Regions from separate parts of the Sinomonas flava genome, predicted to be linked through region 2. Evidence: predicted binding sites of a transcription regulator. Region 2 holds the regulator's gene; each other region holds the start of a gene.
What was found. Region 2 encodes HrcA, which represses chaperone genes, less so after heat shock. Its sites were predicted from a motif close to TTNGCACTCGNNNNNNNCGAGTGCNAA; they were not measured.
Positions count from the first base shown of each region.

Region 1 (10,799 bases), on a different contig from region 2:
CCTACCTGTGCTGGCCCTCGGCAATCTCCTCGAGCATCTTGCTGCAGAAGGCCTCGAGGTCGCCGGGGTTGCGGGAGGTCGTGAGGCCGTGGTCTGTCACGACCTCCTGGTCGACCCACTGCGCGCCCGCATTGGTGAGGTCGGTCTCGAGGGACGCGTAGGAGGTCATCGTGCGGCCCTTCACGACGCCCGCCTCGATGAGGATCCACGGGCCGTGGCAGATCGCGGAGATGGGCTTGCCGGCCTCGGCGAAGGACTTCACGAACGCAACGCCCTCCTTCTCGAGGCGCATCTTGTCCGCGTTCACGGTTCCACCAGGGAGCACGAGCGCGTCGTAGTCGTCCGGGTTGGCGCCGGAGAGCGGGACGTCGACTGGGAAGGAATCCCCGTGGTCCCAGTCGCCCTTCATCGCGGTGATCGTTCCCGATTCAGGGGAGACCAGGACTGGCTGGCCACCCGCCTGCTCGACGGCCTTCCACGGCTCGGTGAGCTCGGCCTGCTCCACGCCGTTGGTCAGGAGGAACGCGATCTTCTTGCCGGTGATGTCATGTGCCATGCCTACCGGTTTCCCGATCCGCCGGGAGCGCAAACCGGCCCCGGGGGGAGGGGCAGCAGCGCGGACTGACTAGACTGGCAGAGGCCCGCAGCCAGACCGAAGGGATCCCTCCTCCGTGACCAGCCACACTGTCACCTTCACCGCCCGCTTCGCGAACGACACCGAAATCGAGAACTGGGACAAGCACGTCACGGCCAACCCCAATGGCGGCAACCTGCTCCAGTCGGCGGCGTTCGCGGCCGTCAAGAGGAACTTCGGGTGGGACGTCCGGCACCTCGTGCTGGAGCCGCGCGGCAGCCACGGGGGCAGCGCCGGCGAGCATGAAGCACAGCCGAGCTACAACCTCGTCCTGGAGAAGTCCGTCCCCCTGCTGGGCCGCTTCTGGTACCTCATCAAGGGCCCGGACGTGGCGGCAGCCGAGCAGGTCCCCGCGGCCCTCGCCGCCGTGAAGGAGTTCGTGCTCCGGGAGCGCCTCGGCGTGTTCGCCGTCAAGATCGAGCCGGACATCGTCGACTCCGACTCCTCCCGCGCGCTCCTGGCCGGGGCCGGCCTCGTCAAGGTCCCCAACCTTCAGCCCAACGACTCGACGGCGATCCTCGACATCAGCACCGAGCCCCGGCTCATCCTCAAGAGCCTCCACTCCCGCGGCCGCAACGCCGTCCGCCGCGCCGAGCGCGAGGGCGTCGAGGTGGTCGAGGCGGAGCCCACGCTCGAGAACTACCGCACCATGCACGCCCTGATGACAGGGACGCTGAACTCAAAGTCGCGCACCGGCGTGCAGGTGCGCAGCTTCGACTACTACCGCCAGTTCTGGACCGAATTCACCCAGCGCGGCCAGGGGCGGCTCTACTTCGTCTACGAGAACGGCCGGCCCTCCGTCGGGGCCTTCGTCATCAACTACGGCCGCAAGGGCACGTACAAGGACGGCGGCTCGCTGCAGAAGCGGACCCAGTACGGCGACTCCCACCTCGTGCAGTGGACCGCGATCAACCGCGTCAAGGAGCTCGGCTGCACCGAGTACGACTTCTGCGGCACCCCGCCGGCGGACCGCCTGAAGGACACCTCCCACCCGTTCCACGGACTGGGCCTGTTCAAGACCTCGTTCACCAAGACCGTGACGGACTTCGTGGGCTGCTGGGACTTCGTCATCGACCCGCTGCGCTACAGGGCATGGACGACGGCGGGCGAGCGGATCGCGCGCCAGGTCTACACGCGCCGCACGGGCCAGCAGTTCTACTGATCCACGAGAGGGTCCCGGGGGAGGGATACGCATGGCGGAGTCCGAACGCGCGGAGGGGCCCGGCGGGGACATCCCCGCCGGCGTGATTCCGCAGATCACACCCATCGCCTTCACCGATGCGCCCGCTGCGGCATCGGACAGCCCGGCGACCACTGCCGCCGGGGAACGCACGACGGCGGGTGGGCACGCGCCGTCGTCCGCCCCGCCCGCGCTGCACGCACCCACGCCGGCGCCGGTCGCCCCGGTGGCCCTGACGCCGACGCCGGTCGCACCCCCGGCCGCCGCTCCCGCGGTCGCACCGCCGCCCGCCGCGCCGGGGACCCCGGCCACCCAGCCGATCAGCGCCTCGCAGGTCCGCGCCAACGCCGCCGCGAAGCGCGTCCTCGCGCGGTTCATGCGGGGCGAGAACCCGCCCACGGCTCCGATGAGCATCGTGGACCGGCTTGCCGGCAGCCCGTACGAGAACCTCGCGATCCCGTCCGGGCCCGACGAGTCCGCCCGGCGGACCCTCGACTTCGCGCTCCTGCTGGCCGAGACGATGTTCCGCTACGGAGCGGGCGCCCTCGAAGTCGAGACCTCCATGATCGCTTCGACGGCCGCCCTCGGGCTGCGGCACATCGAGGTGGACATCACGAACCAGTCCGTGGCGATCAACTTCGCGCCGCAGGACGGGACGCCGATCACGCTCATGCGCGTGGTCCGCTCGTGGACGAGCAACTACGCGGGCCTCGTGCTCGTGCACCAGCTCGTCACCGAGATCGCGGCCGGCGGCGTGGGCCGCGACGAGGCGATGCGCCGGCTCCAGAGCATCTCGCGGCGCGCCAAGCCGTTCCCCAAATGGTCGGTGACCTTCGCCTTCGGCGTCTTCGCGGCAGCGTTCGTGGGCGTGATCGGCGGGGGGCAGCTCGCGTCCCTCATCGCCTTCGGCTCCAACCTGCTCATCTCGGTGGTGGCGCGGGTGATGGGCCGGTGGAGGATCCCGGACTTCTTCGTCACGCTCGCGAGCTCGTTCGTGGTGACGATGGTCGCGCTGCTGATGTTCGCCGCGCATCTGCCCATCGCGCCGGCCATCGTCGTGGTGGGCGGCATCCTCCTGCTGCTGCCGACCGCGCGGCTCGTCTCCGCGACGCAGGACGCCATCAACGGCTTCCCCGTGACGGCCGCCGGCCGGTACCTCTCGGCATTCCTCACGTTCGCCGCGCTCGTGGCCGGGATCGCCGTCGCCACGGCCGTGGGGGAGCTGCTCGGGATCGAGCGGATCGACGTCACCGAGACGTTCCCACCCGCCTACCCGTACATCGTCCAGGTGCTGCTCATCGGGGCCGCCGTCGCCTCGATCGCCATCACCGAGCAGACCTCCCGGAGGCTCGTGCTGCCGACGGCGGCCGTCGGCGTCGTGGGGTACCTCGCCCTGACCGGGGTGGGGCTCCTCGGGGTTGGGGACAGGATCGCGCCCGCGGTGAGCGCCGTCGTCATGGGGTTCCTCGCGCGGATCGTGGCCCTCCGGCTCGGCGCGCCGCAACTCGTGGTCGCGGTCCCGGCGGCGCTCATCCTCCTGCCCGGGCTGACGATCTTCCGCTCCATGTACATCGCGACCATCGACGCCGCGCAGATCACCACCGGCGCCGGGGGAATGCTCACGGCGATGGCCATCATCCTGGGGGCGGCGGCCGGCGTCGTGCTCGGAGACAACCTCGCGCGGCCGTTCACCCGCGGCGGGGCGTCCCTCGAGCGGCGCCGCCGCTCCCGCCGGAGGTGACCCCCGGGAGGTGACCCCCGGGAGGTGACCCCCGGGAGGTGACCCCCAGAGGTACCCCGGGGGGTGGCCCCCGGGACGCCGGTTCAGATCTGGCCGATGGGGAGCTTCTTCTCCGCCTGGAACTGGTCCTCCGCCCGGCCCAGGGCCCAGTAGCCGGAGAGGGACAGGCGTTCGCGCGGCACCTCGCGCTGCTTGAACACGGCGCGGAGCTCCTTCATGGCCCCCCGCTCGCCATGGGCGAAGACGTGGGGAATGCCCTCGGGCCACGTTGACTCGGCGACGGCCTCGGCGAGCACCAGGGTCTCGCCCGCGGGGAAGCCCTCGCGGGAGAGCCACCGGACATCGATCCCGGAGGGCGCGCGCAGCTCGATGACGTCGTCTCCGCTTCCGACTTCGAGGAACGCGATCCCGGTCGCGTCTGCCGGCAGCGCCTCGAGCGCCGCTCCGATGGCGGGAAGGGCGGACTCGTCCCCGGCGAAGAGGTACCACGGCGCGTCCGGAGCCGGCGAGTAGGCGCCCCCGGGGCCCGTGCACACGAGCCGGTCACCCGGCTGCGCCTTTGCGGCCCACGGCCCGGCGAGGCCCTCGTCGCCGTGGACCACGAAGTCGATCGCGAGCTCTCTGGCCGCAGGGTCGAACCAGCGCACCGTGTAGGTGCGGGAAACGGGCCACTGCGCGCGCGGGAGGGACTCCTTGAGCGCCTGCAGGTCCACAGGGCCGTCCGGCCAGCGACCGCCGGGCAGCTCGGTCGGGAAGGCGATCTTCACGTATCTGTCGGTGAACCCGTTGTCGACGAAGGCGTCGAACCCGGGCCCGCCTACCACGACCCGGACCATGTGGGAGGTCAGCTGTTCGGTGCGCGCGACCACGAGGTCGAGCGTGGGCCGGGCCCTCTTCGCGGGGGCGGCGGCGGGTCCCTGCGGCACTGGGCTCTCGGCGGGCGAAGTCATGGGCCCCAGACTACCGGGTGGCCCGCTCCGGCCCGACTCCCGTGACGCGGGGCCCGGGTCAGGCCCAGTGGACCGGGGCGGCGCCCTGCTCGGCGAGGAGCTCGTTCGCCCGGCTGAACGGCCGCGAGCCGAAGAAGCCGCGGGACGCGCTCAGCGGCGACGGGTGCGCCGAGGCGATGACCGGCGTCGCCCCCAGGAGAGGCGCGACGGACTGCGCGTCCCTGCCCCACAGGATCGCCACGAGCGGGGCCCCGCGGGCGACCACCGCGCGCACCGCCGCGTCGGTGACCTCCTCCCAGCCGAGCCGGCGGTGCGACCCGGCCGCGCCGGCGCGCACCGACAGGACCCGGTTGAGCAGCAGGACGCCCTCCTCGGCCCACGGGGACAGGTCGCCGTCACTGGGAGCAGGCACGCCGAGGTCCGCAGCCAGCTCCCGGTAGATGTTGGCGAGGCTGCGGGGGAGGGGCCGGACGTGGGCGTCGCACGCGAAGGAGAGGCCGATCGCGTGGCCGGGCGTGGGGTACGGGTCTTGGCCGATCACGATCACCTTCACCTCGTGCAGCGGGCGGGCGAAGGCCCGCAGGAGGCGCGCCGGGGCTGGGAGGATGACGGCGCCGTCGTGCGCCTGGCGGGCGAGGGCCGAGAGCGCGGCGCGCAGGGTCGGCTCGCAGGGCGCGAGGGCCACAGCCCACTCGGGGTGGACGAGCTCGGCGAGCGGGGCGGCCGCCATCCGCTCGAGTTCGCTGGCGGCCTCCTCGCACGACGTCGCGCGCTCGCCGGCGGCGGACCCGCTCGCCGCGGGGGCCGGCAGGTCGAAGAGGGGTTCCGCGTCCATCATCCACGCCAGTGTGCCAGAGGGAGCTCCCCGGCGCCCCCCGGACTACGCTGAGGGCGCAGCGCCGGGCGCGCCGGAATGACACTCCTGTAGTTCCCTCTTAAACTGGAACCCATGTCGGCAGCAGCGCACCAGACCCATGTCAGGGCCCATGATCTCGAGCGGGCGGCGGCAGGCCGCCCCGTGGAGGGGCTCAGCGAGCGGGACGTGAAGATGCTGGCCCTCGAGCGCGGGTGGTGGAAGTACGCGGGCGCCAAGGAACAGGCCATCCGCGACCTCTTCGACCTCTCGGCTACGCACTACTACCAGCAGCTCAATACCCTCATCGACACCGAGGCCGCACTGGCCCACGACCCGATGCTCGTGAAGAGGTTGCGTAGACTGAGGACGTCGCGGCAGCGCGCGCGCACCGCCCGCCGGCTCGGTGGGGGCGCCTGACGCTGCCCGCTGTCCCCAGCAGGCCACCGACAAGGACCCTGACCCAGGCATGAGAACGTACCCCCGCGACGAATTCGATGCAGTACCCGAGTCTCCCCGCAGGCAGGGCGTGCACAGGACGCGGGAGGGGGAGGAGCCGCAGCGGCGGTCGGGTCTCGGGTGGATCCTCGCCGCGGGCATCCTCGCCCTCGTGATCGGGGCCGTGGCCTTCTTCCTGCTCCCCCGCCTCGGGATCGGCGGGTCCGAATCCGCCGTGGCGTCGGCGCCGTCGACCTCGCAGCCCGCCCCCGAGGCCTCCCAACCCGTGGCCTCCGCGCCTGCCCCGGCGCCGACTTCAGCTGCGCCCACCTCGGCCCCCCCGCCTACAGAGAGCGCCAACAAGGCCCTCGAGGTGGGCGTGTACAACGCGACCGGCACGGCGGGGCTCGGCAACCGCGTCGCGACCACCGCTCGCGCCGCCGGCTGGACGGTCACGGACGTGGGCAACTGGGCCGGCGCCCCCGTCAACTCGTCCGTGGTGTACTACCGCTCGGCGGCCGACGCCGGGTCCGCGAAGGCCCTGGCGGCGGACCTCGGGATCCAGACCGTGCTCGAGGCGCCGGCGCTCGGGCTGCCGCTGGCCGCGGTGGTGGGCCCCGGGTACGCCGGGTGAGGTGCCGCGGCGCCGCACTGCGACGGCTTGCTGCCGTGGCCGCCGCAGGCCTCGCGTCTCTTGCCCTTGCGGCCTGCGGGCCCAGCGGCGACGCGCGTACCGCCCAGCCGGGGCCATCCGGCGACGGCGTCCTGAGGCTCGGCCTCATCCTGGACTCCGCCGGCCAGTCCGCCTATCTGAACGACGCCCAGCGCGCCGCCGTCGTGCTCGCGGTGCAGGAGGCGAATGCCGCCGGCGGGTTCAAGGGGAAGCCGGTCGAGCTGCTGGACGCAGCCGTCGGCGAGGACACGGGCAGTGGGGCGAAGCGCCTCGCGGAGGCAGGCGCCGACGTCGTCGTCGGGCCCACGGACTCGAGCCGTGCGCCTGCCGCCATCGACGCGCTCGCCGCGGCAAAGGTCCCGCTCGTCTCGCCAGCGGCCTCCGCTGCCAGCCTGAGCGACTACCGGAGCGGCGGCTTCTTCTTCCGCACGGCCGCCCCCGAGGGCGCGGAGGGCGCCGCCCTCGTCGAGCTCGCCAAGCGCGCCGGAGCCCACCGCATTGCGGTGCTGCACGAGGACAGCGCGTACGGGAAGGCCGTCGCGGCCGGCGCGGCGGGAGCGGCCTCGGCCGCCGGGCTCGAGGAGTCGGCGAGCGCCGAGTTCGGACGCGGCGACGTCCGGTCCAAGGCCGCGGGAGCGAAGGACGCCGACGCCGTTCTCGTCGTCGCGCGCTCGGACGGCAGGTCGGTGCTCACCCAGCTCGCCGAGGCCGGGATCCCCGGGAGCAGGCTCCTTCTCTCCGACGGGCTCGTGGACCAGTACGGCTCGGCGCTCGCGAACGGCGCGCTCGACGGCGCCCGGGCCGCCGTCCCGGGTGCCTTCCCGAGCATCGACTTCCAGACCGCGGTCCTCGAGCATGAGCCCGGCCTGAAGGACATGACCTTCGCCGCCGAGGCCTACGACGCCGCCGCCCTCGCGATCCTCGCTGCCGGTGCGGCCGGCGACGACGCCGGCGCCTCCATCGCCTCCCGCCTCACCTCCGTCTCGGGCGGGGAGGCCGCCGGGCAGGGCCCGGGCCAGGCCGCCGGACGCGAGAAGTGCTCGGGCCTGGCCGCATGCCTCGCGGCGCAGGGCCGCGGGACCGCGGTGGACTACGAGGGGGAGTCCGGGCCCATCGACTTCGACGGGCACGGTGATGTCACCACTGGCCGGTTCATGGTGCTCGCCTTCCATGCGGACAACTTGGCCGCGCACGACGGCGAGGTCACCGTCGCGCGATAGCTGCGCGCGCGCCGTCGTGCGCTTGCCGCGAACACGCTGGCGGGGGGGGGCGTCGGAGACGGGCTGCACGCTTGCACTCGGGTGGGCCGAGTGCTAAACATTGACTTAGCACTCCCGCGCTCTGACTGCTAACGCTCTCGGTCGCGGGAGACAGGAACACCTCGCTGTGGTGAGGCTTCCGCGGCCCGTCCGTACGGGCCGGGATGCCGGCCGTCGCGGGCGCTGCAGCAGGTGGCCCACCGACAGACACGTCCCGAAAGGACCGAAGCCGTCATGGCCAAGATCATTGCATTCGACGAGGAGGCCCGTCGCGGCCTCGAGCGCGGCCTGAACCAGCTGGCCGACGCCGTCAAGGTGACCCTCGGCCCGCGTGGCCGCAACGTCGTGCTCGAGAAGAAGTGGGGCGCCCCCACGATCACGAACGACGGCGTCTCCATCGCCAAGGAGATCGAGCTCGACGACCCGTACGAGAAGATCGGCGCGGAGCTCGTCAAGGAGGTCGCCAAGAAGACCGACGACGTCGCCGGCGACGGAACCACCACCGCCACCGTGCTCGCCCAGGCGCTCGTCCGCGAGGGCCTCCGCAACGTCGCCGCCGGCGCCGACCCGCTCTCGCTCAAGCGCGGCATCGAGAAGGCCGTCGCCGCCGTCACCGAGGAGCTCCTCGCTTCCGCGAAGGAGATCGAGACCAAGGAGGAGATCGCCGCCACCGCGTCCATCTCCGCCGGCGACACCCAGATCGGCGAGCTCATCTCCGAGGCCCTCGACAAGGTGGGCAAGGAGGGTGTCATCACCGTCGAGGAGTCCAACACCTTCGGCCTCGAGCTCGAGCTCACCGAGGGCATGCGCTTCGACAAGGGCTACATCTCGGCCTACTTCGTCACCGACGCGGAGCGCCAGGAGACGGTCCTCGAGGACCCGTACATCCTCATCGTGAACTCCAAGATCTCCTCGGTGAAGGACCTCGTCGCGGTCCTCGAGAAGGTCATGCAGACCAACAAGCCGCTCCTCATCATCGCCGAGGACGTCGAGGGCGAGGCCCTGGCCACGCTCATCGTCAACAAGATCCGCGGCACCTTCAAGTCCGTCGCCGTCAAGGCCCCGGGCTTCGGCGACCGTCGCAAGGCCATGCTGACCGACATCGCCATCCTCACCGGTGGCCAGGTCATCGCGGAGGAGGTCGGCCTCAAGCTCGAGAACGCCACGGTCGAGCTGCTCGGCAAGGCCCGCAAGGTCGTCGTGACCAAGGACGAGACCACGATCGTGGAGGGTGCCGGCGACGCCGACCAGATCGCGGGCCGCGTGTCGCAGATCCGCGCCGAGATCGAGAACTCCGACTCGGACTACGACCGCGAGAAGCTCCAGGAGCGCCTCGCCAAGCTCGCCGGCGGCGTGGCCGTCATCAAGGCGGGCGCGGCCACCGAGGTCGAGCTCAAGGAGCGCAAGCACCGCATCGAGGACGCCGTCCGCAACGCGAAGGCTGCCGTCGAGGAGGGCATCGTCGCCGGTGGTGGCGTGGCCCTCATCCAGGCCGGTGCCAAGGCGTTCGCGAACCTCCAGGTCGAGGGCGATGAGGCCACCGGTGCGAACATCGTCAAGGTCGCCATCGACGCCCCGCTGAAGCAGATCGCCTTCAACGCGGGCCTCGAGCCGGGCGTCGTCGTGGACAAGGTCCGCGGACTGCCCGCCGGCCACGGCCTCAACGCCGCCACGGGCGTCTACGAGGACCTCCTGGCCGCCGGCGTCAACGACCCGGTCAAGGTCACCCGCTCGGCGCTGCAGAACGCCGCGTCCATCGCCGGCCTCTTCCTCACCACCGAGGCCGTCGTCGCCGACAAGCCCGAGAAGGCCGCTCCGGCCGGCCCCGGTGCCGACGACATGGGTGGCATGGGCGGCTTCTAACCCCCCCGTTTCGGGTACGGGCAATTCGCGTATCTGACGTTCCGGGTACGCGGAATGTCCGCCCGGACACCCCACGCACGACGGCGGGGTCCCCACTTCGGTGGGGGCCCCGCCGCCCGCGTTTCTGTCTCGGGTACGCGCGGTGTGTGCCTAGGAGCAGCCGTCGCCTGCCGGATTGACGTTGCAGTCGTCGGCGTAGCGTTTGACCTCCGAGCGCCAGATGCTCAGCGTGCGCGGAAGCGAGGGGACCTCGGCGGTGCCGACGATCGCCTGGAACGGGCCGCCGTTGACGGAGTATTCGCCGGTGAAGATCGTGGTGAGTCCGACGGCGACGGTGCCGGTAGCTGCGTAGGCGTGGCTCGTGACGGTCTTCTCGCCCCAGCGGCTCTCCGGGATGGGGCCACCGGGCGCTGGGGTGGTGAGTGCTGCGCCGTCGCCGTAGGTCCACCGGTACTCTGCGGGACGGGCCCTGATGACGAAGCCATGACCTGCGAGGGTGAGATTGAACGTCTGGTCCTTGGCATCGGCGTAGATGTTGGTCTCGGCGCCCTTGAGCGTGTGCCGGCCGGGCTGGGACCCGATGATCGCGGCGGCCAAAGGCAGCTCGCGGAACTCCTTCTGGGTGAAGGGAGGAATCGCAGCTGGTCCTTGCGCCGGCATCGGCTGGTCCGGGAACTGGCACGTCGGGGTGCCCGACTTCGCGTAGCGGGCAGGCGTGGCCCCCGGGACGGGCACCATGAGCTGCATCAGCTCACCGTCTCCGCCGCAGCGATCCTGCTGAGGAAGGCACTTGGTTGCCACCTCGTTCGGGTCAGTCAGACACGCTCGGTCCCAGTAGGGTTGGGGGGCTCCGGCGACGAGGCCTCCGGGCAAGTCGACCGCATTCTTAGTTGAAGCCCTTGTATCCTTTGTCCGCTTCCGGGCTTCAACGACGATTGAGGCGTCGGTTGCGCCTGCGGACGTCGAGGGCGGGGAGGGCGCTGGCTCCCGAGGGATTTGAGAGTGAATTGGGGACAAGAAGCATGCGCCCGCGGCGAGGAGGCTGAGCACCCGCGTCATCATGACTTGTCGCCCTTGACCTTGCCTAGGTCCCACATTCGCCAGGCGCCACCAGAGAATTCGCCGCTTGCCCCAATGTTCGCGACTCCCCCTGACGCTGATCCGCCAGGCCCGTCAGTGCTGAAATCAGTGAACGAACGCTGGCTGAT
Region 1 covers NZ_BAAAQW010000010.1:54,174-64,972, forward strand. Annotated here, with positions in the region: gene ABD298_RS15330 (type 1 glutamine amidotransferase domain-containing protein) at 2-556, opposite strand; gene ABD298_RS15335 (lipid II:glycine glycyltransferase FemX) at 672-1,796, shown strand; gene ABD298_RS15340 (threonine/serine exporter family protein) at 1,828-3,555, shown strand; gene ABD298_RS15345 (siderophore-interacting protein) at 3,639-4,505, opposite strand; gene ABD298_RS15350 (uracil-DNA glycosylase) at 4,564-5,343, opposite strand; gene ABD298_RS15355 (DUF3263 domain-containing protein) at 5,455-5,778, shown strand; gene ABD298_RS15360 (LytR C-terminal domain-containing protein) at 5,828-6,430, shown strand; gene ABD298_RS15365 (ABC transporter substrate-binding protein) at 6,466-7,689, shown strand; gene groL (chaperonin GroEL) at 7,963-9,591, shown strand; gene ABD298_RS15375 (hypothetical protein) at 9,742-10,338, opposite strand; gene ABD298_RS15380 (DUF6318 family protein) at 10,650-10,799, opposite strand, start outside.
Region 1: groL (chaperonin GroEL) is a predicted target of HrcA. The motif match lies at 7,760-7,786, and genes of this name have one in related genera.

Region 2 (9,407 bases):
GATCGACCTCCCCGCAGCCCAGCCCGAGAAATACGCGGAGGAACTCGCGAACCTCATTGGCGGGGATCCGGCAGACGTGCTGAAGGTGTCGGGGAAGACCGGCGTCGGCGTCGAGGGGCTCCTGGACCGCATCGTGGCGGCCATCCCTGCACCGGTCGGTGATGCGATGGCCCCCGCCCGGGCCATGATCTTCGACTCGGTGTACGACACGTACCGCGGCGTCGTGACCTACGTCCGCGTCGTGGACGGCTCGCTCAACCCGCGCGAGCGCATCCAGATGATGTCCACGAAGGCCAGCCACGAGCTGCTCGAGATCGGCGTGATCTCCCCGGAGCCCATCCCGTCGAAGGGCCTGGGCGTGGGCGAGGTCGGCTATCTCATCACGGGCGTGAAGGATGTGCGCCAGTCCAAGGTCGGCGACACCATCACCAACCTGTCCAAGCCCGCCGCGGAATCGCTCGGCGGCTACCAGGACCCCAAGCCGATGGTCTTCTCGGGCCTGTACCCCCTCGACGGGTCGGATTACCCGGACCTGCGCGACGCGCTGGACAAGCTCAAGCTGAACGACGCCGCGCTCGTCTACGAGCCGGAGACCTCGGCCGCCCTCGGCTTCGGCTTCCGCGTCGGCTTCCTCGGCCTCCTGCACCTCGAGATCGTGCGGGAGCGCCTTGAGCGCGAGTTCAACCTCGACCTGATCTCCACCGCCCCCAACGTCATCTACGAGGTCACGCTCGAGGACAAGTCGGTCGTCACGGTCACGAACCCGAGCGAGTTCCCCACCGGCAAGGTCAAAGAGGTGCGGGAGCCGATGGTCTCCGCGACGATCCTCGCCCCGAACGAGTTCGTCGGCGCGATCATGGAGCTGTGCCAGAGCCGCCGCGGCCAGATGAAGGCCATGGACTACCTGTCCGAGGACCGCGTGGAACTGCGCTACTGGATCCCCCTCGCCGAGATCGTCTTCGACTTCTTCGACCAGCTCAAGTCCAAGACCCGCGGCTACGCGTCGCTCGACTGGAAGGCCGACGGCGAGCAGGCCGCCGACCTGGTCAAGGTCGACATCCTCCTCCAGGGCGAGCAGGTGGACGCCTTCAGCGCCATCACCCACCGGGACAAGGCCTACTCGTACGGCACGATGATGACGGCGAAGCTCCGGGAGCTCATCCCGCGCCAGCAGTTCGAGGTCCCCATCCAGGCCGCGATCGGCTCGCGCATCATCGCCCGCGAGAACATCCGCGCGATCCGGAAGGACGTCCTCGCCAAGTGCTACGGCGGCGACATCACCCGTAAGCGCAAGCTGCTCGAGAAGCAGAAGGAAGGCAAGAAGCGCATGAAGATGGTCGGGCGCGTGGAGGTCCCGCAGGAGGCCTTCATCGCGGCGCTCACCACGGACGAGTCGAAAGACTCGAAGGATCGAGCGAAGAAGTAAGTGCCCAGCACACTGCCGCTCGGGGACCCCGCGCCGGCCGACGGCGCCCTGCCGCCGCAGGCTGCGGCCGGCGCCGCGGGGCGGGGCTTCTCGCTCTACGCGCACATCCCGTTCTGCGCCGTCCGCTGTGGGTACTGCGACTTCAACACGTACACGGCGAAGGAGCTCGGCGGCGGAGCCTCGCAGGACGCGTACGCCGCTACCGCGGCGTCCGAGGTGCGCTTCGCGGCGTCGGCCCTCGACGCCTCCGGCGTGCCGCGTCGTCCCCTGTCGACCGTCTTCTTCGGCGGAGGAACGCCCACCCTCCTGCCGGCGGAGGACCTCGCCACGATCCTCACGACGGCCGTGGAGGAGTGGGGCCTCGAGCCCGGCGCCGAGGTGACGACCGAGGCAAATCCGGACTCGGTCACGCCGGAGTCGCTCGTGACCCTCGCGGCGGCCGGTTTCACACGGGTGTCCTTCGGGATGCAGTCCGCCGTCCCGCACGTGCTGCGGGTCCTCGACCGCACCCACACGCCGTCGCGCGTGCCCGAGGCGGTGCGCTGGGCGCGGGAGGCAGGCCTTGACGTGAGCCTGGACCTCATCTACGGCACGCCGGGGGAGAGCCTCGATGACTGGCGCGCGTCACTCGATGCGGCCCTTGCCTGCGAACCCGACCACGTGAGCGCCTATGCGCTCATCGTCGAGGAGGGGACGAAGCTCGCTGCGCAGATCCGCCGCGGTCAGGTCCTCGACGTCGACGACGACGACCACGCCGAGAAGTACGAGCTCGCCGACGCCGTGCTCGCCGACGCGGGCTTCAGCTGGTACGAGGTGAGCAACTGGGCCCGGGGGGATGCCGGATCGGTGCGGTACGCCTGCCGGCACAACCTTGCCTACTGGAACGGCGGGGACTGGTGGGGGATCGGCCCGGGAGCCCACTCCCACGTCGGCGGAGTCCGCTGGTGGAACGTCAAGCATCCCACCGCCTACGCCGCGCGGCTGGGCGAGGGAACCTCCCCTGCGGCTGGCCGGGAGACGCTCGACGACGAGACGCGCCACGTCGAGCGGGTCCTCCTGCAGATCCGGCTAGCCTCAGGCCTGCCTGTGGCGGAGCTCGGGCCGGAGAGCCGCTCCGAGGTTGCGGGCCTGATCGCCGAGGGGCTCGTCGAGGGTGCGGCGGCCCTCCGGGGGCGGCTTGTGCTCACGCTGCGCGGGCGCCTGCTCGCGGACGCGGTGGTGCGCCGGCTTCTCGCCTGAATCAGACCATGCCCCCGTCGTTCCGGCGCGTGCCCGCGGTTCCTAGGAGATGAGCCGGAGGTTGTAGCGGTAGCGGTACGGCTGGCCGCGGTTGACTTGGATGCCGGCGATCACGGAGAAGACCGTGAGCGCGATCCACACGAGCGTCGCCAGGACCGCGAACACGTTCCCGACCACCGGGATGAGCGCCAGGATGTTGCAGACCACGGCGGCGGCGGTCGGCGGGAGCGTGAAGTTGAGCGCCTCCTTGGACTCCTGGGCCGTGAAGGGCCCGCGGTCCCTGAAGACCAGGTAGATCAGCAGTGACGGCAGGCACCCGAGGATCCCGCCGAAGTGAGCGAGCGTCGCCCACTGGCGGTCCTCAGCCGCCGTGAGCGGCATGGCACGGGCTGGCGCGCCGTGGTATTCGCTCTCTCCGTCGCGTCGGTCCTGCGGGTACTCGGCCACTGGATGTCCCTGCCTGTTCGGTGTCGTCGTGCGGTGGCCGCACCAGACGGCCTGCCCGAGGGCATTCCAAGGATATCCAAGGTTGTGCGCTCAGGCGGTCAGGAAGTCGATCACCTCTTCGACGCGTCCCAGCAGGGAGGGCTCAAGGTCCGCGTAGGTGCGCACGGTGCCCAGCAGCTTCTGCCACGCGAGCCCGAAGTCCTCGGGCGTGCTGCGGGGCCAGCCGAAGGCGGCAAGGATGCCGGTCTTCCAGTCGGTGCCCCGCGGCACCGCCGGCCAGGCAGGGATCCCCAGCGTGGAGGGCTTGATGGCCTGCCACACGTCCACGTACGGGTGGCCGACGATGAGGACGTTCCCTGCCGCCCCGGGGCTCCGCATGGCCTCCGCTGCGATCCTGGACTCCTTCGATCCCTCCACCAGATGGTCCACGAGGATGCCCAGCCGGCGTTCCGGGCCGGGCCCGAAGTCCGCGATGGCGGCCGCGAGGTCGTCCACACCGTGCAGTGGCTCGACGACGATTCCCTCAACGCGCAGGTCGTCTCCCCAGACCTTCTCGACGAGCTCGGCGTCGTGCTTGCCCTCGACCCAGATGCGGCTGGCCTTGGCAACCTGTGCGCGCATGCCCTCGACCCGGACCGACCCCGAGGCCGTTCGGGCGGGAGGGGCCGCGGTCCGCTGGGGTGCCGGCGGGCCCACCCGGACCGGGCGGCCGTCCACAAGGAAGCCGTACCCCAGCTGGAAGGACCGTGAGCGGCCCCGCCGGTCCTCGAGGGTGATGAGGTGCATCCCGCCGGACTTCTCGATGCGTGTGACGGCGCCCACCCATCCGCTCTCGGCGTCCTCGAGGACGAGGCCGACCGAGGCAGGGACCGTGGGCAGCCCGCGTGGGGAGGGGGCGCTCAGGTCTGCAGGGCCCCAGCTGTCATAGGAGAGTCGGTCCACCCGTCGGATCCTACGGCCCCGCCGCTCGGACGGTGCGCTCATCCTTGCGTGGCGCGGGGCACATGACCGTGCGGAAACGGTGCGTGGGCATAATAGACTTAGCACTTGCTCTGAGAGAGTGCTAACGCAACCGGCCATGCGAGCAGGAGGTGGGATGTGAGCGAGCCGCGCAAGCTCGAGGTGCTGCGGGCCATCGTGGAGGACTATGTGCACTTCAGGGAGCCGGTCGGCTCCAAGGCACTCGTCGACCGCCACAAGCTCGGCGTCTCGAGTGCGACGATCCGCAACGACATGGCCGCACTCGAGGACGACGGCCTCATCACGGCTCCCCACACGAGCGCAGGACGCGTCCCGACGGACAAGGGCTACCGCGTCTTCGTCGACCACCTCGCCGCCGTGCGCCCCCTCTCCCCAGCGGAGAAGCACGCGATCCAGGGCCTCCTCGACGGCGCCGACGACCTCGACGACGTGCTCGAGCGTACCGTTCGCCTCCTGTCGCAGCTGACGAACCAGGTCGCCGTCGTGCAGTACCCCCAGCTCGGCCGGGCCCGGGTGCGCCACGTGGAGGCGGTGCTCATGGCACCGCATCAGATCCTCCTCGTGCTCATCGCAGACACCGGGACCGTGGAGCAGCGCGTCCACACGGTCTCCGAGGAGGTGGACCGCGACCGGCTCGCGGCCCTGCGGGAGAAGCTCCTCGCGGGGCTGGTCGGCGCCCCGGTCGTGAAACTCGGCGAGGCCCTCGGCCGCGTCGTCGGGTCGCTGGCCCCCGCGGACCAGTCGCTCGCGGCGGAGCTCGGGCGGGGCCTGTCCCTCCTGGCCGAGTCGAGCCGTGAAGACCGCATGGTCATGGCGGGCACGGCCTATCTGGCCAGGTCGAACAGCGACTTCCTCCAGAGCATCTCGCCCGTGCTCGAAGCCCTCGAGGAGCAGGTCGTCCTGCTCCGCCTGCTGTCCGAGATGGCGAACGACCCCCGGGGGGTCGCCGTCACCATCGGGCGCGAAAACGCCTACGACGGCCTTGCCGAGACCTCTGTCGTGGCCACCGGGTACGGCGGGGACGACGGCCCCAAGCTGGGCATCCTCGGCCCGACGCGCATGGACTATCCGGCCAGCATGGCCGCGGTCCGCGCCGTCGCCCGGTACCTCTCCAAGATTCTCGCTGGAAGCTAGAGAAAGAAGACCGTGAGCAGCCATTACGAAACCCTCGGCGTTCCGACCGACGCGACCACCGAGGAGATCAAGAAGGCCTACAAGAAGCTGGCCCGCAGGCTCCACCCGGACATCAACCCGGGCGAGGAGGCCTCAGAGCAGTTCAAGGCGGTGACCCACGCCTACGAGGTCCTGTCGGACCCGCAGAAGCGGCGCGTCTACGACACCACCGGCAATGAGAACGGCACCGACAACGGCTTCGGCGGCGCCTACAACGGCTCCGGCTTCGCGTTCCAGGACATCTTCGAGACGTTCTTCGGCGGGGGCGGCGCGCAGGCCGGCCCGGCTTCGCGCGTGCGGCGCGGCCAGGACGCCCTGATCGCGGTGCGGATCGAGCTCAAGGACGCCGTCTTCGGGGTCAACAAGAAGCTCGAGGTGGACACGGCCGTGACCTGCGAGCGCTGCGACGGCTCGTGCTGTGAGCCGGGCACGGAACCCGTGCGCTGCACCGTGTGCGGCGGCAGCGGCCACATCCAGCGGCCCGTCCGCTCGATCCTGGGCCAGGTCATGACACTGGCCACGTGCCCCACCTGCCAGGGCTTCGGCACCGAGATCCCGAGCCCGTGCAACGAGTGCGGCGGCGAGGGCCGCGTCCGCAGCCGCCGCTCGCTCACCGTCAAGATCCCGGCGGGCGTGTCGACCGGCACCCGCATCCAGCTCGCCGGCCAGGGCGAGGCAGGGACAGCTGGCGGCCCCTCGGGAGACCTGTACGTAGAGATCCGCGTGGCCTCGCACTCGACGTTCACGCGCGACGGCGACCAGCTCAACGCGACCGTCAGCGTCCCGATGACCGCTGCAGCCCTGGGCTCCGAGCTGAGCCTCGAGACCTTCGACGGCGAGCAGACCATCACTCTGCGCCCGGGCACACAGTCCGGTGACGTCGTCACCCTCCACGGGCTGGGCGTCGCCCGGCTCCGCAGCTCGGGCCGAGGCGACCTGCTCGTGCACATCCGTGTCGAGACGCCGACCAAGCTCGACGCCGAGCAGGAGGAGCTCCTGCGCCAGTTCGCGAAGCTGCGGGGCGAGCACGTGGGCGACGGCAAGCTCGTCGCCAGCGGCGGAGTCTTCGCCAAGCTGCGCGACAAGCTGGGCAACCTCTAGAGATGTCCCGGCCCCTCTTCTACGTCCCGGCTGGAATGCTCGACGGGATCCAGCCCGGAGACCTCGTCGAAGTGGGAGGCCCTGAGGGCCGCCACGCCGTCGCCGCGAAGCGCCTCGCCAAGGGCGAAGGGGTTGACCTGGCCGACGGCGCGGGCGTCCGGGCCGTCGGCACCGTCGCCGGGGCGGAAGGCCAGACGCTGACCGTCGGCGTCGAGCGGGTCGCCCGTGAGCCGCGGCCGCCCTTCCGGTTCGTGCTCGTCCAGGCCCTCGCCAAGGGCGACCGCGACGAGCTCGCGGCCGAGGCGGCGACCGAGCTCGGCGTCGACGCCGTCATCCCGTGGCAGGCCGAGCGCTCGATCGTGCGGTGGAAGGGCGAGCGCGGTGAGAAGGCCCTCGCCAAGTGGCGCTCCGTCGTGGTGGCGGCGGCCAAGCAGGCGCGCCGCGCCGTCGTGCCCGCCGTCGAGGCCGCGCACGACGGCGCGCGGCTGGCCGAGCGGATCGCCTCGGCGAGGCTCGCCGTCGTCCTCCACGAAGATGCGGTCGAGCCGCTGTCCACGGTCCTCGAGACGTTTGCGGCCCAGGAGGGCGACGAGGGCGAGGTGCTCTTCGTCGTCGGGCCCGAGGGCGGGATCACCCCCGACGAGCTGGCCCGCTTCACTGCCGCGGGCGCGCGGCTCGCGCTCCTCGGCCCGCATGTCCTGCGCTCGTCCACGGCGGGCCCGGCTGCGCTTGCCCTGGCCGGCGACCGGCTCGGCCGCTGGCGGGCGCGGGACGGCCGCGCCGACTCCTAGCCGCACACAGAGCTGCGCGCGCAGCCGCGGTCCACTGCCGGGTGAGGGGCCGATTCCTCAGGGCCCGACGTGCACGTCCTTCGAGTCCCAGGCGGTGTTCCCGGTGTTGGGGACGGCGGAGGCCTCCTCCTTGGGCAGCACCCGGACCTCGTAGTCGCCCGGGGGCAGGTTGACCGTGAAGGTGAATTCGCCGGGACGCGAGCTCTGGGTGCCCGGGGCCACGGTCCCGCTGAGGTAGACGGAGGACTTGCCCGGCGAATCCCTGCGGAGCACCTGCCAGCCGAGCTCCTGGTCCGCCCGGGTCGACCTGCCGAACACCTTCAGCGGCCCGTCGAGCCCCACGCCTTCCTGGGGGTCGATGATCCAGGCCGGGGCCAGCATCGAGGGGTCGCGCTGCATGAGCTGGCCGAGCTGCACCCGCTCGAAGGCGAGCTGGGAGGTGTGCCCATCGACGAGGAGCATGACCGAGATCGGCTGGTCCGAGTCGATGAGGCCGGCACTCGCAGCGGCCGCTGTCGCGGTGTAGACGAGCTGCTGCACCGCGAGCTGGGCTGTCGGCTCGTCCACGCCGGTGTTGAAGGCGTCCGCCGACACATCCACGGTGATCACGTTCCGTCCCGAGACCGACGCGGCGAGCTTCTTCGGCGTCTGCCAGGGACTGAAGTAGTCAGGGTCGAGCGGCTTCTGGGACATCATGAGGCGCAGGGCGGTCGCGATGGGATTGTCCTGGCCGCCCGCGTCCCGGAACTCGCGGTACAGGTACACGCCGTCCTTGGCCCGCCCCAGCCAGTACACCGGGGCCTTCGCCGAGGTCTGGGATGTCTCGAGGGGTGCCGAGGGCTGGGTGTTGCCGGGGACCTGGCTCGCGGTGGCCCCGGCGGCGATGCTCGGCTGGGGTGACCCGACGGCCGTGCAGCCCGCGAGCGAGACCACGGCAGCCGCGAGCACCGCAGGCACAGCCGGCCAGAGCCGGCAGCGCGCGCGCAGCGCTGTGGGTCCCATGCATCCTCCGCTGATCGTCGTCGCCCCGAGGGCGTCGCTCGTGTCCGGGGCAGCCGGGACGCCGTCGGGGTGCCCGGGCCACATTCCAGCTTGGCACAGCACCGGCGCGCGGAAGCCCCCGTGGAGGCAGCCGTGTCCCAAGTGATGCGCGATTGAGACGTTGCCAGCCTCTGGCTCCCATCGGGTCGCCGGACGGCGCCGCGGCAGTAGGATGGGCGCCACGGGCGGCACGCGAGCGGCCCGGCGTAGGGTCGACGCGAGGGTTCGGCCCGGACGAGGAGAGAGACGGCCTGTGACAGCGGACTTCCCGCACACGACCCCGGCAGCACGCACCGAGGTGCTCCGATTCGGCTCGAGCGAGGAGATGGTCCAGATCCTCGGCCCGCACGATGAAGCGCTGCGCTTCATCGAGGAGCAGTTCCCCGCAGTCTCCTTCCACGCGCGCGGCAACGAGCTCACGATCGTCGGCCCTCCTGAAGAGGTGCCGCACATCCGTCGGCTCTTCGAGGAGGTCTCGGCGATGGCCGGCCAGGGCACGGCCGTGACCACCGCCTCGCTGGCCCAGCTCGTGTCGATGCTGCGCACCCAGACGGTATCAAGCCCGTCCGAGGTGCTCACCCACAACATCCTCTCCAGCCGGGGCCGCACGATCCGCCCGAAGACGGCCAACCAGAAGAACTACGTCGACGCGATCGACGCACACACGGTCATCTTCGGCATCGGGCCCGCCGGCACCGGCAAGACCTACCTGGCGATGGCCAAGGCCGTCCAGGCACTCCAGCACAAGGACGTCAGCCGGATCATCCTCACGCGGCCGGCGGTCGAGGCGGGGGAGAGGCTGGGCTTCCTGCCGGGAACACTGAGCGACAAGATCGACCCCTACCTCCGCCCGCTGTACGACGCGCTGCACGACATGATGGACCCCGAGTCCATCCCGCGGCTCATGGCTGCGGGGACCATCGAGGTCGCGCCGCTGGCGTACATGCGCGGCCGCACCCTCAACGACGCGTTCATCATCCTCGACGAGGCGCAGAACACGACCCCCGAGCAGATGAAGATGTTCCTGACCCGTCTGGGGTTCGGCTCCAAGATGGTGGTCACGGGGGACGTGACGCAGGTCGACCTCCCGTCGGGGACGGCTTCCGGGCTGCGCGTGGTGCAGCAGATCCTGGCCGGCGTCGAGGACGTCAGCTTCTCCGTCCTCGAGGCTTCCGACGTCGTTCGGCACCGGCTCGTGAGCGACATCG
Region 2 covers NZ_BAAAQW010000003.1:29,511-38,917, reverse strand. Annotated here, with positions in the region: gene lepA (translation elongation factor 4) at 1-1,426, shown strand, start outside; gene hemW (radical SAM family heme chaperone HemW) at 1,427-2,665, shown strand; gene ABD298_RS02860 (DUF4870 domain-containing protein) at 2,708-3,112, opposite strand; gene ABD298_RS02855 (DUF3097 domain-containing protein) at 3,203-4,054, opposite strand; gene hrcA (heat-inducible transcriptional repressor HrcA) at 4,211-5,227, shown strand; gene dnaJ (molecular chaperone DnaJ) at 5,240-6,367, shown strand; gene ABD298_RS02840 (16S rRNA (uracil(1498)-N(3))-methyltransferase) at 6,370-7,158, shown strand; gene ABD298_RS02835 (GerMN domain-containing protein) at 7,216-8,160, opposite strand; gene ABD298_RS02830 (PhoH family protein) at 8,372-9,407, shown strand, end outside.

Region 3 (10,799 bases), 640 kb from region 2:
AGGGATGGTGGGTCGTGAGCGCGTTCACGGTCGACGGCGCGCCCCAGGTCGGGGGCGAGGGCGGCACTGTCATCCCGGTGGCCCGCGGCTGGATTGCCTCCCCCGAGCAGGCGGGCCCGCCGCCGTCGGGCGCGGTGCGCCTCACCGGGAGGCTCCTGCCCTCGGAGGCTCCCAAACCGGTCCAGGATGCGTTCGACGGCGAGGTCGGCGCCCTCTCGGTGGCCCAGCTCATCAACCTGTGGGACGTGCCCAGCTACCCGGGCTTCGTGACCGCCACCGAGACCGTTGCGGCGTCCGACGGGCATCCTCTGCCCGTGCAGGGCAGCCTCGAGCCGCTCTCGGTGGCCGCCCAGCCGGTCGAGCAGCCGGTGAACTGGCTCAACATCTTCTACGCCGTCGAGTGGGTCGTGTTCGCAGGCTTCGCCCTCTTCCTGTGGTGGCGCCTCGTGCGGGACGACTACGAGCGGACCCAGGACGCCCTCGCCGATGCGCGGGCAGACGCAGAGTCGGAGGGAAGCCCCCAGCCGACCGAGACCGGAGGAACACCGTGATCGAACCCAAGCCCGCGACCGGCGGCACCACAGGGCAACGCCGCTTCGGCGGAACCGTCGCCCAGATCCGCTCGGCCCTGAAGTTCTACCGCGTGCTCGCCTACGCGACGGGCACGATGCTGCTCCTGCTGTGCGCCGAGATGATCGCCCGCTACGGCTTCGGGAAGTTCCTCTACGCCGGCGGCACCGACGCGTTCACCGGCGCGCCCTTCGGCTTCGGATTCGCGGACGCCGAGCCGGCCGGGGTCCTCGGCGGCCTGAACGTGTCGCTCGCGATCCTCATCGTCCACGGCTGGATGTACGTCGTGTACATCATCTCGAACTTCCGCCTCTGGTCGCTCATGCGCTGGCCGTTCGGCCGCTTCGTGCTCATGGCGCTCGGCGGCGTTGTGCCGTTCCTGAGCTTCTTCGTCGAGAAGCGCATGCACGCCGAGGCCGAGCGCGAGCTCGAGGCGCACCCGGACGCCGGCCAGCGCTACTGACGATCGCGGTGCGTCAGGCCCCCTGCGGGGATGAGACGCAGGCCACCGCGGCCACGGGCGGGCGCGGGTGTTCCGCTACCCTAGATAGGGTGACTACAGCTTCCCAGACCTCGGCGGAATCGCACCCGGTGCAGACCGCCCACAGGCCGGTGCTGGTGGTGGACTACGGGGCCCAGTACGCGCAGCTCATCGCGCGCCGCGTGCGCGAGGCCAACGTGTATTCGGAGATCGTCCCGCACACGCTGACCACCGAGCAGATCCTGGCCAAGAATCCCGCCGCCATCATCCTCTCCGGGGGACCCTCGAGCGTCTACGCCGAGGGCGCCCCGCGCGTCGGGGCAGACCTCTTCGAGGGCGGCGTGCCGGTCTTCGGCATCTGCTACGGGTTCCAGGCCATGGCCAACGCCCTCGGCGGCACCGTGGCGCAGACGGGGCTGCGCGAATACGGCTCGACCGTCGCGACCGCCGTCGGCGACCCGCATTCCCTCCTGGCCGGCATCCCGGCGGTCCAGAACACGTGGATGAGCCACGGAGACTCGGTGCACACCGCGCCTGAGGGCTTCGAGATCCTCGCCACCACCGCGGGGGCGCCCGTCGCCGCGTTCGTGAACCCCGAGAAGTCCCTCGGCGGTGTCCAGTGGCACCCCGAGGTCAAGCACTCCGAGTTCGGGCAGAAGGTCCTCGAGAACTTCCTCTTCGAGGTGGCCGGGCTCGAGCCCAACTGGACCACGGGCAACATCGTCGAGGAGCAGGTCGAGCGCATCCGCCAGCAGGTCGGCGACGCGCGCGTCATCTGCGGCCTGTCCGGCGGCGTCGACTCTGCCGTCGCCGCGGCGCTCGTCCAGCGCGCCGTCGGCGACCAGCTCACCTGCGTCTTCGTCGACCACGGCCTCCTTCGCGAGGGCGAGGCAGAGCAGGTCGAGCGCGACTTCGTCGCCGCTACGGGCGTCAACCTGTATGTCGCGAACGAGCAGGAGCGCTTCCTGTCCGCTCTCTCGGGCGTCACCGATCCGGAGCAGAAGCGCAAGATCATCGGGCGCGAGTTCATCCGTGCCTTCGAGGAGGCCGAGCGGGCGATCATCGCCGAGGCCAAGGCCTCGGGCGAGCAGATCAAGTTCCTCGTCCAGGGCACGCTCTACCCCGACGTCGTCGAGTCCGGCGGGGGCGAGGGCGCGGCCAACATCAAGAGCCACCACAACGTCGGCGGGCTCCCCGAGGACCTCCGCTTCGAGCTCGTCGAGCCGCTGCGGACCCTCTTCAAGGACGAGGTCCGTGCCGTGGGCCGCCAGCTGGGCCTGCCCGAGGAGATCGTCGGCCGCCAGCCGTTCCCGGGGCCGGGCCTCGGCATCCGCATCGTCGGAGAGGTCACGGCGGAGCGGCTCGAACTCCTCCGCAAGGCCGACGCGATCGGCCGCGCCGAGCTCACGGCCGCCGGCCTCGACAACGAGGTCTGGCAGATGCCCGTGGTCCTCCTCGCCGACGTCCGCAGCGTGGGCGTCCAGGGCGATGGCCGCACCTACGGCCACCCGATCGTGCTGCGCCCCGTCTCGAGCGAGGACGCCATGACGGCCGACTGGTCCCGGCTCCCCTTCGACCTGCTCGCGCGGATCTCGAACCGCATCACCAACGAGGTGGACGGGGTCAACCGGGTCGTGCTGGACGTCACGAGCAAGCCCCCGGGAACCATCGAATGGGAATAGGCCCCTTGGGCCGCGCGCGGCCGGCACTCCGCTTCTGGAGTGCCGGCCGTCGGTCTGTGCGCTGGCCTTCCGCCGGTTTCCGACCACGGCAGCGGCCCTGTTTCCGCAACCCTCAGCGTTGCACCGCCCGGGAGCGGGTCTTGACAGGCTAACCTCGAAGCTATGCCGAGATGGTCCACAGGCAAGCGAGCCAGCGCCCTCGCTGGCGCGGAGGAGAGCCCAGACGTGTCCGAGACGACGAATCCGGAGGCCGATGCCCGCCTCGAGGCGTGGCTGTCTGCGCTGCCCGGCGTCACCGGCCCGGACACGATGCTCTCCTACTACCCGGGCGCCGACGGAAGCATCGACCTGACGCACGCGCACGCCTCGGGGCTCGCGCAGCTCCTGGCCGGCCGCCGGACCCGACTCTCCACGCTGCTGCGGGACCGGCAGGAGTACACCCGTGCCGCCCGCGCGGCCCGCAACCTGCGGGCGAAATCGTACGAACTCGCCAACGAGCGCGGAGTGGACGCCGGCCACCTCGCCGCCGGCCTCGCGAGCTGGACGTCTGCGGTCGGCGGGCGCCCCCGCCGGGTCAGCGCACCCGTGCTGCTCGCCGCCGTCGCGCTCACCGTCCGGCCAGAGCAGGACGACTTCGAGCTCAAGCTCACCGAGCAGGCACGCCTCAACCCCGCCCTCGTGCGCCACCTCCGCTCGGTGCACCGGATGGAAGTCGACGTGGCGGCGATCGAGCGCTCGGCCTACAGCACCGCACGCCTCGACCCGCAGCCTGTCATCGAGCGCGTCCGTGCGCTCCTCCATCCCATCGCCGGCGCCCAGGTCGACCCGCGGCTCCTCGTCTCGACGTTCGCCGACCTCGAGGAGTCCCTCGAAGACCCGTCGATCACCTCGGCACACCCCGTCCTGGCTGCGCTCGCCTCCACGAATGGCTCGCTCCATCCTGCCCCGGAGCCGCTCGATGTGGACCGCTTCCCGGGACTGGACGAGCGGGACCCGGCGGACGAGTTCCTCGTCCTCGACGCCGACGAGGACCAGCAGCTCGTCGTCGACGCGGTCAGGGACGGGCAGTCGCTCGTGGTGGAGGCACCGCCCGGGACGGGGCAGACCCAGACCGCCGTGAACGCCCTCGCGGCCCTGGTCGATGCCGGCCGGTCCGTGCTGGTGGTGGCCGAACGGCGCGCGAGCCTCGCCGAGCTGCACCGCGCGTGCGAATCCCTCGGGCTCGGCTCCCTCGTGCTGCAGCTCGGGGCAACGATCACGGCAGGCCAGCTGCGCCAGCAGATCGTCCGCGCGATCGTGCGCAACGAGAAGTCGGAGAAGCCGCGGCTCGAGAACATCCACCGAGTGCTGCGCGAGCGCCGGCACCAGCTGGTCGACCACGTCGCGTCGCTCCACAACGTGCGCGAGCGCTGGGGCTGCTCGCCCTACCAGGCCATGCAGTCCCTCGCAGCCCTCACGTCCCTCCATCCCGCTCCCGCCACGACCGTGCGGCTCAAGCGCAGCGTGCTGGACAGCATCAAGGACCGGGCCGAGCTCAGCGAAAGGCTCCGCAGGGCCGCCGAGCTCGGAAGCTTCAGCCCCGATGCTGCGGAGAGCCCCTGGCACGGCGCCCGGCTGCTGACCCGGCGCGAGACGGACGACGCGCGGGAGCTCGCCGGCCGCCTGGCGGAGGACGTTCCCGCTCTGGGAGAGCGCATGGCTGCCGTGGCGGACCATGCGTCGATCCGGCTCGAGACGACGGTCGGCGGCTGGGGCGAGCAGCTCGAGCTCCTGGTCGCGGTCCGGGAGAGTCTGGACAAGTTCACCCCGGACATCTTCGACAGGCCGGTCAACGACCTGATCGCCGCCACGGCACCCTCCGCCTGGCGCAGGGAACGCGGCATCGAGGTGACCGCGATGCAGCGCTCGCGCCTCCGTCGGGTGGCGAAGGAGTACGTCCGTCCGGGCGTCCACCTGGCCGACCTCCACAGCTCGCTCATCCTCGTGCAGGCCCAACGGGAGCGCTGGGCCGCGTACGCGACGTCGCAGCGGCACCCCTCGGTGCCCTCCGGCCTCGCGGAGCTCCGGGAGGCGTACGTCGCCGCTGCCAAGGGCCTCGACCGCCTCGGCGCCGTGCTCCGCCCCACGGCGGGCGGTGGGCGCCTCCTCGAGGCCCCGGTCGAGCAGCTGAAGTCCCGGCTCACCGCCCTGGCCGAGGACTCGCCGACCCTCCAGTCGCTCCCGGAGCGGACCCTGCTCGAGGACCAGCTCCGCGAACGCGGACTCGGGGACCTGCTCGCCGACCTGTCCGAACGTGAGGCACCGGCATCCGTCGTCGCCGCCGAGCTCGAGCTGGCGTGGTGGCAGTCGGTCCTCGAGGCCATGATCAGCGGCGACGACTATCTGGCCATGTCCGACGGCGAGCAGCTCCGCAGGGCCGAGTCCGAGTTCCGGCGCGCCGACCGCGCCCACATCGCCAGCGGCAGCGCCAAGCTCAGGTGGAGGCTCGCCCGCGAGTGGGCAGACGCGATCGATCGCCACCCGCGGGAGGCAGACGCACTGAGGTCCCTGCTCAAGGACGGGCGCATCAGCCTTGCCGCACTCGAGCGCCAGTCGCCCCGGCTCCTGCGGCCGCTGGTCCCGGTCTGGACCTGCAGCCCCTATGCCCTCTCGGCCGCGCTGCCGGCCGACCACCGCTTCGACGCAGTCGTGATCCTCGACGCGGACTCCATGCCGCTCCGGGCGGCCCTCCCGGCCGTGGGGCGGGCTACCCAGGTGGTGGCCTTCGGCGACGCGCAGGTGGCCAATCCCCGTCCGTTCTCCGTGGGCGTCGAGCAGCAGCCCGGCCAGGCGCCGACGGCCCCGGTCGAGAGCGCCCTCGGAGCGCTCAAGCGCGTGCTTCCGCGGGGCGCCCTGCGCACGGTGTACCGCGGCGTCGACGAGGACCTCGGGCTCCAGCTCAGCCACCGCTTCTACAACGGTGCCCTCCGCGCGCTCCCGGATGGGCCGAGCGTGACGGGCCTCGACCGTCCGTTCGTGCTCGAGTACCTTCCCGACGGCACGGGGCTGCCCAGCGGGGAGGACGGCGGCGTCGAGTCCGTGGCGGCGGAAGTAAACAGGGTCGTCGACCTCGTCTTCGAGCACGCTTACCACCGCCCGGGAGTCTCGTTGGGCGTGGTCACGGCGAGCGCCCACCATGCTGCCCGGATCGGGGAGGCAATCCGCCTCCAGATGGCCAACCACCCCGATCTGGGGGACTTCTTCAGCGGGGGAGACGAGCCGTTCCGGGTCGTGCATGTCGACCGTGCCGGGGGGCTTGTCCGGGACCACGTCATCTTCTCGCTCGGGTTCGGCCGGACGCCCCATGGCCGGGCGATGCACCACTTCGGTCCCCTCAGCGAGCCGGGAGGCCGCCGCCGCTTCGCCCTCGCCATGAGCCGTGCGCGGCACAGCATGCACGTGCTGAGCTGCTTCCAGCCCTCCGAATTGGATGTCACCCGCCTCAGCGAGGGCGCAGTGGACTTCTACGAGTTGCTCGACCGCGAGATCGCGGGCACCACGGACCTCGGGACGAGGGCAACCCGCGCCGCAGCGAGCGCTGAGGCGCTCGGTGCGGACCCCCTCGTGACCGACCTCGGTGACCGCCTTGCGTCCCGCGGGGCCAGGGTCTGGCACCACTACGACGGTGCGGTCGACATGGCGGCGGCCATAGACCCGCTCCTGACCATGGGCCGCGACGACCACGAGGCGAGCATCCCCGTCGCCGTGGAGTCCGACGGGACAGAGCGCTACCGGCGCATGAGCGTGCGCGAGCGCACCCGGCAGAGGCCGGAACTGTTCGAGCGGCTCGGCTGGAAGCACATGACGCTGTGGACGATCGAGGTGTTCACGGACCCGAGCAGCTGTGCGGACATGATCGCGGCGGACCTCGGCCTCGAGACCCACGCCGACGAGGGCGGTTCCGCCGGTTTCCTCCTCGGGACGCCCGCCGACATCGCCTCGCGCGTCGACAGTGCCATCGAAGCGCGCACCGGCAGCGACGCCTTTGGTGCTCGCGAAGGGGAGCCCACCCCGTCCGAGGCCCACACGCGAGGCAGCCACGCCGCCGACGACACCGACCAGGCCGCGCCGCTGCACGGGGTCCAGCACGGGGCCCAGCGAGAGGAGGCCAGCGGCATGGACGCTGAAGCCAGCGAGCCGAGGCCGGACGAGCGCGAGGCCCCTGGGGAGTCCGGGAGGCCGGAGGAATCCGACGCCTCCGCCGACGCAGCGCCCGAAGCCGCCGAAGCCGCCGAGGCCGTCTCGGCCGACTCCGGAGCGGTACCCGAGGACGGTGCGCTGTCCGAGGATGAGGTCCCCGACGAGGTTGAGGCGCCGCTGCGGAGGCCCCGCGGCCAGCGCCGGGTCAGTGTTCCCGGGACGGGACCGACCTCCGCGGACGAGGACGAGACACCGGCCGAGTCCGGCCGGCGACGCGCCGACTGGTCTGCGTACCGTGAACGCGACCGCGACAGGTGGCTCAAGGAACAGCGGCCCCCACACTGGGGGTGAACTCGCGCTGGGCCTGAGGAAATCTCCGGATGCCGCCGGGCCTGTCACCTCGGGCCGGCCTCGAAGAGCACGAAGAAGACCTTCCCGCGCGTCGACGCCCCCGCGATGCGGAGGGCCTGCTCGGGCGAGGCCGCGACGACCAGGAGGCCCTCCCCCTCCCGTTGTCCCAGCCACGCCCCGGCCGCGCTTCCCGGAGCTCCGGCCCCCGTGGACAGTACCGGGACGCGCGCGGCGAGAGTCGTCCCCGCGGCGGCCTGCCCACCGGTGTCAGGGCTGAGCACGAGGTCGACGAGCTGGCCGGGGCTCAGGAGGCCTATGGAGGCGGGATCTGCGATGCGAACGGGCACTGCCGCGGTGCCCGGTGGAGTTCCCGTCAGCAGCCCCGGGCCCACGAGCGAGGCGTCGGTGATCGGCTCGCCGCGCCGCACCGGGCCAGCCATCCGCTGCCCCGAAAGCCGCGAAGGGTCCGGCTCGGCGCGCTGGGGCACGGAATCGGCCGGGAGGCGCGAGAGCGTGAGGTCAGCGGGGGAGAGGGTCGCGCCCGAGGCCAGGTCACGCGCTGCGACCGCCACGGGGACCATCGCGGCGGAGGCAGGGGTCAGCTGGTAGACGGTGGCGCCGGCCGCAAGGCACAGGAATGCCGCGGCGAGGGTCCGCCGCCGCCGGTCGACGAAGCGTCGCAGCGGACCGCGGTCGGCAGCGGCCCACGGCGTGGGTCGTGTCCTGGCCGAGCCGCGGACAGGCGCGTGGGCCCGGGGAGCGTGTGAGTGCGGAGCGCGGCCGCTACCGGAGGGGGCGGGTCGGGTCATGCACCGACGTTAGGAGCGCAGCGCTGCCCGAGGCGACCGCCCGCCGTCGTATGTGGACGACACGCCGGCCGCGGATCCTGTGGAGGAGAAGTGCGTCAGCTCGCGGCGGCGGCCGGTGCCTTGTCGGACGAGCCCGAGGACTTCTCCGAGGAGCCGGAGGAGGCCGGAACGCTGCTGCTGCCGCTGCGGGAGTCCGTGCGGTAGAAGCCGCCGCCCTTGAAGACCACACCCACACTGTTGAACTTCTTGCGGAGGGTGCCGCCGCACTCGGGGCAGACGGTCAGCGAGGCATCGCTGAACGACTGGACAGTCTCGAATGCGTGATTGCAGTCTTTGCAGGCGTAGGCGTACGTAGGCACTAGAACTCCTTCATGGGCACGGCGGAGGCCATGGACCACCGCTGCGGCGTCGTCGCGCTCATTGGCAGTCGTAGGCCTCGACTGCCAATTCTAACAGCCGGGGCGCTTGGACTATTCCGGGCGCAGTGGCTCAGGAAGGCTTCGGCCACAGAGCCCGCAGCGCCGAGGGTGTCACCGCAGAGGCGACCCTGCGGTCGAGCGCCTCGACGGGAACGGCGCCGGCCGGGAGCACCTCGCTGTCGAAGACCACGGCCGCCGTCGGCGGACGCAGGCCGAGTCCCTCGAGCCGTGCGAGGAACCGGTCGTAGTACCCGCCGCCCTGCCCGAGGCGCCGGCCTTCCGCGTCGAGAGCGGTCGCCGGGAGGAGCACGGCGGCGAGCGGCAAGCGCGCGCCGTCGCCCGCGGCGAGTTCCTCGGTCGTGAGCACCGGCCCCACAGGCTCCTGCACGGGCGCGAACCGGCTCCGTGCGAACAGGATGCCCGGCTGCCACTGGACCCACGCGAGCTGCCGTTCCGGCAGGCACACGGGCAGGAAGACGCGCAGCCCCGCGCTGTGGAGCCGCTCCAGGAGCGGCGCGGTGGGCGGCTCCGCCCCAACCCCGAGGTACGCCGTCAGCGTTCCCCCCTCGGGGACGTGGGCGAGAGCCCATTCGAGCCCGTGCGCCGCGAGCGATTCGCCAGCGGCGGCACGGCGTTCCGGATCCGCTGCGCGGCGCTCGGCCCAGATGGCTGAGCGCAGGGCGGACTTCTCCTCTGCGGCCTGCATGCCCCGACTCTAATCGAGAGTCGTATAGAGTGTCAGCGTGTCTACAAGCTCTGCCGTGAAGAAAGCCGTCATCCCCGTGGCCGGCCTCGGCACCCGCTTCCTGCCGGTGACGAAGGCGATGCCGAAGGAGATGCTGCCTGTCGTCGACAAGCCCGCGATCCAGTACGTGGTCGAGGAGGCTGTCGGAGTCGGCATCGAGGACATCCTGATGATCACGGGGCGCAACAAGCGTGCCCTCGAGGATCACTTCGACCGTGTGCCCTCGCTCGAGGCGACACTCGAGGCCAAGGGCGACAGCAAGAAGCTCGCGGCGATCCAGCAGTCGAACAACCTCGGCGACATCCACTACGTCCGCCAGGGCGACCCGAAGGGACTCGGCCACGCGGTGCTGTGCGCCGAACGCCACGTCGGCAAGGAGCCCTTCGCGGTGCTGCTCGGCGACGACCTCATCGACGAGCGCGACGAACTCCTCGCAGAGATGATCCGCGTCCAGCAGGCCACCGGTGGGTCCGTCGTGGCCCTCATGGAGGTTCCCCAGGACCAGGTCTCGGCGTACGGGTGCGCCGACGTCGAGCAGGTCGAGGGCGAGGACTACGTCCGCGTCCACGGCCTCGTCGAGAAGCCCGCGCCGGAGGACGCTCCGAGCAATCTCGCAATCATCGGCCGCTACGTGCTGCACCCCGCCGTCTTCGAGGTGCTCCACCACACGGAGCCCGGGCGCGGCGGGGAGATCCAGCTCACGGACGCACTCCAGACCCTCGCCCGGCGCGAGGGCGAGGGCGGTGGCGTGTACGGGGTGGTGTTCCGCGGGCGGCGCTACGACACCGGAGACAAGCTCTCCTACCTCAAGGCCGTGGTGACCCTGGCGTGCGGGCGGGACGAATTCGGCTCGGAACTGCGCTCGTGGCTCAAGGGATTCGTGGCGGACGGGGCGGACCAGCCCACCGCGACGTCCTGACCGGCCGATGTGGGGTTCGGGCCTGTGGCCCGTGACGCTCCGCAGCGGCGACCTCGCACTCAGGCCCCTGCGTCAGGCAGACAGGTCGGAGTGGATGGCGCTGCGGGGCCGCAACAAGGAGTGGCTCGCGCCGTGGGAGGCGTCGAATCCGCAGCCTGAGGGGGGCCTGCCGACCTTCCGTGAGATGGTCCGCTCCCTGACCCATCAGGCCCGCGAAGGTTCTGCCCTTCCCTTCGTCATCACACTGGACGAGCCGCGTGCCCGGCGAGCTCCCATCGTCGGCCAGCTGACCGTGTCCTCGATCGTGTGGGGCTCGGCGCTCACCGCGACGCTGGGCTACTGGGTCGACAAGGGCCACGCAGGGCGGGGAATCGCGCCGACCTCCGTGGCGCTCGCCACGGACTACTGCTTCGATGAGCTCGGGCTGCACCGCATGGAGATCAACATCCGGCCCGAGAACGCGGCCAGCCTCCGGGTCGTGGAGAAGCTGGGGTTCCGCTACGAGGGACTCCGTCCGCGGTTCCTCCACATCAACGGCGCCTGGGCCGACCACGAATCCTTCGCCCTGACGGTCGAGGAAGTCCCGCCGGGCGGCCTCCTCGGCCGGTGGCTGGCCTCCCGCGGCTGACCGACGCACGACGGCG
Region 3 covers NZ_BAAAQW010000003.1:666,226-677,024, reverse strand. Annotated here, with positions in the region: gene ABD298_RS05795 (SURF1 family protein) at 1-551, shown strand, start outside; gene ABD298_RS05790 (DUF3817 domain-containing protein) at 548-1,033, shown strand; gene guaA (glutamine-hydrolyzing GMP synthase) at 1,183-2,733, shown strand; gene ABD298_RS05780 (DUF4011 domain-containing protein) at 2,896-7,263, shown strand; gene cpaB (Flp pilus assembly protein CpaB) at 7,308-8,072, opposite strand; gene ABD298_RS05770 (FmdB family zinc ribbon protein) at 8,168-8,431, opposite strand; gene ABD298_RS05765 (5-formyltetrahydrofolate cyclo-ligase) at 8,562-9,197, opposite strand; gene galU (UTP--glucose-1-phosphate uridylyltransferase GalU) at 9,235-10,155, shown strand; gene ABD298_RS05755 (GNAT family N-acetyltransferase) at 10,163-10,783, shown strand.
Region 3: ABD298_RS05770 (FmdB family zinc ribbon protein) is a predicted target of HrcA. The motif match lies at 8,493-8,519, and genes of this name have one in related genera.